2 regions of the Actinoplanes oblitus genome follow, and region 1 is predicted to be linked to the other one. Evidence: riboswitches for the same ligand, from Rfam matches in the RefSeq annotation. Region 1 holds a riboswitch; the other holds the start of a gene.
The links. A riboswitch is a leader RNA that binds a small molecule or an ion and turns the genes downstream of it on or off. The one in region 1 is predicted to bind S-adenosylmethionine.

Region 1 (3,399 bases):
TGCTGAGCGAGACGAAACCGGCGCAGGCGACGGTGAAACCGATCGCGACGCTGACCGAGCGCAGGCGGCGGTGCGGGAGCCGGCTGGCGGCGACCACGCACGGCAGCACCAGCAGATCGGTCCAGAGCAGGGTGAGGGCGCCGCCCGGGCGGAGGGTACCGAAGACGGTCACCGCGACCACGGCCACGGCGAGGATGATGGTCAGCAGGCGGTGGCGTGCCGACCAGTCCTCGTCGCGTAGCTTGCCGCCGGCGGGCAGCCATCTCAGCCAGGTCACTCCCGCTTTATCGGCCGGTTCCGCGCGGCGTGCAGGACGATCGCGGTAGCTACTCAGGTGCGCAGGACGAGATCCAGCGCGGCGACGAAGCGGTCCACGTCCTCGGTCGTGCTGCCCAGGCCGAAACTGGCCCGCAGCAGGCCCGTGCCGGCGGCCGCGCAGCTGTCCGGTTTCTCGGTGCCGGTCAGGCGCCGCACCAGCGGATGCGCGCAGAACTGACCGGCCCGCACCCCGATCCCGTGCTCGCGTCCCAGCCGATGCGCGACCTCCGCCGGGTCGTGCCCGGGCAACGCGAGCGAGACGATACCGACCCGCTGATGATCCGGGCCGAAGACGCTCACCTCCCGGGCGCCCGGCACGCCCCGCAGCCCGTCCCGCAGGCGGCCCAGCAGTTCCTGCTCGTGCCGGTGCAGGGCGTCCCGATCCGCCACCAGCAGGGCACCGCAGACCGCTGCCAGCGCCACCGCCCCGAGCAGGTTGGGGGTGCCGCCCTCGTGCCGGGCCGGCCCGTCGGCCCAGGTCAGCTCGCCCGGCAGGGAGCCGACAGTGGCGCTGGCGCCACCACCGCGCAGGTACGGGTCGGCGGCGTCCAGCCAGTCCGAGCGGCCGGCCAGGACACCCGCCCCGAACGGCGCGTACAGCTTGTGGCCGGAGAAGGCGAGGTAGTCGGCGCCGAGCTCGTCCAGGTCGACCGGGGCGTGCGGGGCGAGCTGGGCGGCGTCGACGATCACCCGGGCGCCGTAGGTGTGCGCCACGTCGGCGAGCTCCCGGACCGGCCAGATCTCGCCGGTGACGTTGCTGGCTCCGGTGATCGCCAGGACCGCCGGGGTCCGCAGCTCACGCAGGGCGGCCTTCAGCGCGTGCACCGCGAAGTAGGGCGAGGCCGGGGTCGGCAGGCGCAGCGGGTTGGGCCAGGGCAGCAGGTTCGCGTGGTGCTCGCCGTCGAACAGGATCGTGGTGGTCCCGGCCGGCAGCGCCCGGGCCAGCAGGTTCAGCGCGTCGGTGGTGTTCCGCGTGAAGATCACCTGGTCGCCGGGGCGGGCGCCGACGAACTCGGCCACCACGTCGCGGGCCACCTCGTACGCCACCGTCGAGGTCTGCGACCGGACCCCGGTCCCGCGGTGCACGCTGCCGTACCGGGGCAGCAGCTCGGCCACCGCGTCGGCGGCCGCTGCCACGCAGGGCGCCGACGCCGCGTAGTCGAGGTGCGCGAACCGGACGGTCTCGCCGCCGGGAAGTTCGGTCTTCAGGTCGTCGCCGACGATGTCGAGAGCCGACATGGCATGCCTCCGCCGAGGTCAGGGACCCCACCGGGCCCGCGCTTGCCGTCGTCGGTCGACGCCGGCCCGGTCCTCACCCGGGGCACCCCATCGCGAACGCAAGGGTTGCCGGTCAGCGAGCCGGGGCTTGTCGCTGACACTCATGACCTGGCAGTGAAGCTAGCACATGGGGTTAGAGTTGCCACCCATGGTCAGCTTTGCGCAGCAGTGGGCGACGTGGCACGACGAGCACGAGCGGCGGCGGGCCGCGCCGCACGGTTTCCTGGCGATCACCGGCTTGCACTGGCTGACCGAGACACCGCAGCGCTTCCCGGACGCGCCTGGCGAGTGGCGCGCCGAACCGGACGCGGTAGTGGCCGTCCTGGAGTCCGGTGAGCGACGGTTCCCGGCCGGGCAGGACACCATGGTCGAGCACGGTGACCTGCGACTCGAGGTGGCCTGGCGGGGCGGTCACGGCGTGCTGCGTCCCCGCGACCCGCACCACGCGACCCGGGTGCGTTACCTCGGCACGCCGGCCTATACCCCGGACGAGAAGTGGGCCGTGCCGGGCCGCTTCGTCCCCTTCGACGCACCGCGCCCGGTGACCGTCGGGTCGGTCGTCGAGGGCCTGGAGGACGTCTACGAGTCGCCCGGCCGGATCGAGTTCACCGTCGGCGGCGAGGACCTGTCGCTCACCGCGTTCAACGGCGGCACGCCCGGATCGCTGTTCGTGCTGTTCACCGACGCCACCTCGGGAATCACCACATATCCGGCGAACCGCAGCCTGAGCATCGCCGCGCCGGCGCCGGACGGCTCGGTCGTCGTGGACTTCAACCGGGCGACGAACCTGCCGTGCGCGTACACCGAGTTCGCCACCTGCCCGCTGCCGCCGGCCGAGAACCGGCTACCCATCGCCGTCGAAGCAGGCGAACAACTACCCCGCTGAGCGGCTAGTTTTCATGGATGGAGGAACTGCTCGCGCCCCTCGAGGCGCTGATCGGCATCCATTCCACCGCGGACCGGCCCGGTGAGCTGCACCGGGCCCTCGGCCTGGTGCTCGACCTGCTCGGCCCCGGTTTCGACATCCGCCGCTTCGAGTCCGGCGGCAAGCCGAGCGCCCTGGTCACCCACCCGGACCGCCCCGGCCGCCCCCGGGTGATCCTCAACGCCCACCTCGACGTGGTCCCCGGCACGCCCGATCAGTTCCGGCCGCACCGCGACGGCGACCGGCTCTACGGCCGCGGCACGCACGACATGAAGGCGGCCGCCCTGGTCCTGGTCACGATCTTTCGCGAGCTGGCCGGCGAGCTCACCTACCCGATCGCGTTGCAACTGGTCACCGACGAGGAGATCGGCGGTTTCGACGGCACCGGCCACCAGGTGCGGGCCGGCGTCCGCGGCGACTTCGTCATCATCGGCGAGCAGAGCGGGCTGCGGGTGGTCACCGAGTCGAAGGGCCTGGTCCGCGCCCGCCTGATCGCTCCCGGTCAGGCGGCCCACGCCGCCTATCCGTGGCTGGGCTCCAACGCCATTCTCACGCTCATCGCCGCTGTCGAGAAACTGCTCCGCCGCTATCCCCCGCCCACCTCGGAGGCCTGGGCCACAACGGTCAACCTGGCCCGCGTCGAGACCACCAACGAGGCGTTCAACCAGGTGCCCGCCGATGCCACCGCCTGGCTCGACATCCGCTATCCACCGGAGGATCCGGACCTCACCGGCCGGGCACCCGCCGAGATCGAGGCGTTCCTGCGCCGGCTCACCGACTCCACCGTGGAAGTCCTGGTGGAGGCGGTCGGCGCCCCGCACCGAGCCGATCCGGAAAGCGCCGGGGTGCGCGCCCTGCGCGAGGCGGTCCAGGCCGTC
Region 2 (3,399 bases), 3.0 Mb from region 1:
GGGCGGGGACGCGCAGAAATGGCGTTGACCGGCCGGGTTCGCGCTTGAAGGATCTGCTGATGGCCGACTTCAGCATCCGACCCGCGGAGCCGGACGACGCCGCTGCCGTGGTCGCCCTCAGCGCGACGGTCCATCCCTATCTGGTGCGCGGCGTGGCCCGCACCAGGCTCATGATCGCCGAGCCGCCGCCGGGGGAGGACTGGGCTGCCTTCGTCGCCGAGCGGGACGGCAAGGTGGCCGGATGGGTCTCGGCCTATCGCAACGCGCGCACGGCCGAACCGGATTTCGGCCAGATCTCGCTGCTCCAGGTGCACCCGGCGGCGCGCGGGCGGGGCATCGGCAGCGCGCTCTTCGCCGCGGCAGCCGGACACCTGCGCGCGGCCGGGATCCGTCGAGCGGCGGCGACCGCCACTCCGGAGGCACTGCCGTTCGCCCGGCGCCGCGGCTTCGAACCGCTCCGCGAACTGCGCTACTCCGTCCTCGACCTGGCACCGCCCGCCGGGCCGGGCGCGGCCGCTTCCGAACGAGCCGATCTCGCAGCGCGCGCCGGACTGGGTGCGGCTGCTTCCGAACGAGTCGATCCACCGGCGCCCGTCGGACTGGGTGCGGCCGCTTCCAGGCGAGGCGATCTGGCAGCCCCCGCCGGACCGGGTGCGGCCGCTTCCGAACGAGCCGATCCGCCGGCGCCGGACGCCTCGCGCGGACCGACTCCTGGCAAAGCCGACGCGACGCTGGATGACGTCCGCTTGATCTCGCTCCGCGAGACGACCCCGGAAGTCCTGTACGCCGCCGACGTCGCTGCCGCCGCCGACGAGCCAGGCGACGTCCCGCCGCAGCCACCCTCCTTCACCACGTGGTGCTACGACGTCTGGCAGAACCCGGGCCTGGACCACGAGATCAGCACGGCCGCCCTGATCGCCGGTGAGATCGTCGCGTTCTCCCTGCTGGTCCGCGACGGCGACCGCGTCTGGTCGGACATGACCGCCACCGCACCGGCGCACCGCGGCCGGGGCCTGGCCCGCCTGGTCAAGACCGTCGCCCTCACCCGCGCCGCGGCAGCCGGCGTCGCCCGGGCCTTCACCAGCAACGACGAGACCAACCTGCCGATGCTCGCGGTCAACACCCGGCTCGGCTACCGCCCGGTCGCCACCCAGTTCTCCTGCGTCGGCCCGCTCGGCTGACTGGTGCTGCCGAGGTCTTCCCCACCCACGGACGCCGCCCTTTCGGGCTGAGCGTTCTGGACGCGCAGCGGCCAGCTCAGCCCGGAAGGGTCCCTGGCGGGAGCGACGATCTGTGATCAGCGCGGACCCGAGTCAGGATTCTGATGTTGATCTTCAAAGCCGACCACAATCCCGGCCGATGAGGAGGTCGATGAGGAGGTCGATGAGGAGGCCGATGAGGAGGTCGATGACGAGGTCGATGGGGAGGTCGTCCGCAATCCCGGCCGATGACGAGGCGGATGAGGAGTCTGACGGCGACCCCGGCCGATGAGGAAACCGACGAAGCGCCGAAGAAGCCGACGAAGCCGATGAGAGGGGCGCGCGGCAAAGGAGGTCGCTCACACCTCGGGAACTCGCTGTGGAGATTGCGCGATCTCGTCGTAAGCTTCGGGAAACAACTGAATACCTCATCCAGAGGGGCAGAGGGAACGGCCCGATGAAGCCCCGGCAACCACCGCGTATGTCTCGAGGACGAGGCCGCGCGCGGCAGGTGCTAATTCCGTCCCCGCATAGCGGCAGGTCGCCGCCGGGGAAAGATGAGAGGAAGGCCTCGATGACGTCTGCCGTCACCGCACCCGGAAACACGACCTCCACCTCGCCCGCCCGTGGCCTGATCTGCCGCGCGTGTTCCGCTGAGTACCCGCTGGCCGCGCAGCACGCCTGTTACGAGTGTTTCGGCCCGCTCGAGGTGGCCTACGACGAGGCGGCGCTCGCGCGGGTGACCCGGGCCGAGATCGAGGCGGGCCCGCAGAACATCTGGCGCTACGCCGCGCTGCTCCCGGCCGGCCAGGACCCGGCCACCCGGGTGACCCTCGACCCCGGCCTGACCCCCCTGGTCAGCGCGCCGGCGCTGGCCGAGCGGCTGGGCATCACCGCCCCGCTCTGGGTCAAGGACGACTCGCAGAACCCGACCCACTCGTTCAAGGACCGGGTCGTCTCGGTGGCCCTGACCGCGGCCAAGGAGCTGGGCTTCAAGCGGTTCTCCTGCGCCTCCACCGGCAACCTGGCCAACTCGGTCGCCGCGCACGCGGCCCGGGCCGGCGTGCCGAGCATCGTCTTCATCCCGTCCGACCTGGAGCAGGGCAAGGTCGTCACCACCGCGGTCTACGGTGGTGAGCTGGTCGCCATCGAGGGCTCCTACGACGACGTCAACCGGCTGTGCAGCGAACTGGTGGAGACCGACGAGTTCGAGGACACCGCGTTCGTGAACGTGAACGTGCGGCCGTTCTACGCCGAGGGCTCCAAGACCCTGGGTTACGAGGTCGCCGAGCAGCTCGGCTGGCGGATTCCGGCCCAGGTGGTCATCCCGATGGCCTCCGGCGAGCTGCTCACCAAGGTGGACAAGGCGTTCAGCGAGCTGGTCGAGATCGGCCTGGCCGAGGCGCCCGAGGGTGGCTGGACCGTGTTCGGCGCGCAGTCGCAGGGCTGCAACCCGATCGCCGTGGCGCTGCACAACGACACCGACGTGATCACCCCGGTGAAGCCCACCGGCATCGCCAAGTCGCTGAACATCGGTGACCCGGCGGCCGGGCCGTACGCGATCGAGGCGGTCCGCCGCACCGGCGGCTGGATGGACTACGCGAACGACGAGGAGATCCGGGCCGGCATCCGGCTGCTCGCCGAGACCACCGGCGTCTTCGCCGAGACCGCCGGCGGCACCACCGTCGCGGTGCTCAAGAAACTGGTGGACAGCGGCAGGCTGGACCCGGCCAAGGAGACCGTCGTCTACAACACCGGTGAGGGCCTGAAGACGCTCGACGCGGTGGCCTCCGAGGTCGGCCCGACCCACCGGATCAAGCCGTCGCTGCGCGGTGCGCGGGAAGCCGGCCTGCTGGGATAGCGGAAAGTAACCGCGAGTCTGCCGGTTGTCGAATATTCCTTCCTCCGAGGACTTGCGCGCCGATCTCCCGATCGGCAGGATGCTTGTCGCGGGAGGACGCGACGCCGTAAGTGGCCCCTCACCTGAGCTTGGCGACAATCTCCGAGGGACCCAACGACCCAACGCTGACCCAGTGGCTTCATGCCGGAGGCGTTGTGCGTCCGTCCTCCCGACCAAACCTCACCGGCGAAACCGTTGCAGCCACGGGCGCAGCGGCAGATCTTCCGGATAACCGCCGTCGCGCAGCCCGGCATGGCGTTCGAACCAGTTCCGCACGCCGAACGATCCGGTCGCCACGTA

Region 2: another riboswitch for S-adenosylmethionine. It lies ahead of thrC (threonine synthase); the one in region 1 lies ahead of Actob_RS11350 (aminotransferase class V-fold PLP-dependent enzyme).

What each region holds. Positions count from the first base shown of each region.
Region 1 is NZ_CP126980.1:2,501,727-2,505,125, reverse strand. It holds gene Actob_RS11355 (putative bifunctional diguanylate cyclase/phosphodiesterase) at 1-277, opposite strand, end outside; gene Actob_RS11350 (aminotransferase class V-fold PLP-dependent enzyme) at 331-1,557, opposite strand; SAM riboswitch class IV at 1,591-1,705, opposite strand; gene Actob_RS11345 (DUF1684 domain-containing protein) at 1,745-2,482, shown strand; gene Actob_RS11340 (M20 family metallopeptidase) at 2,500-3,399, shown strand, end outside.
Region 2 is NZ_CP126980.1:9,322,594-9,325,992, reverse strand. It holds gene Actob_RS41630 (GNAT family N-acetyltransferase) at 60-1,181, shown strand; SAM riboswitch class I at 1,625-1,763, shown strand; gene thrC (threonine synthase) at 1,774-3,060, shown strand; gene Actob_RS41620 (hypothetical protein) at 3,280-3,399, opposite strand, start outside.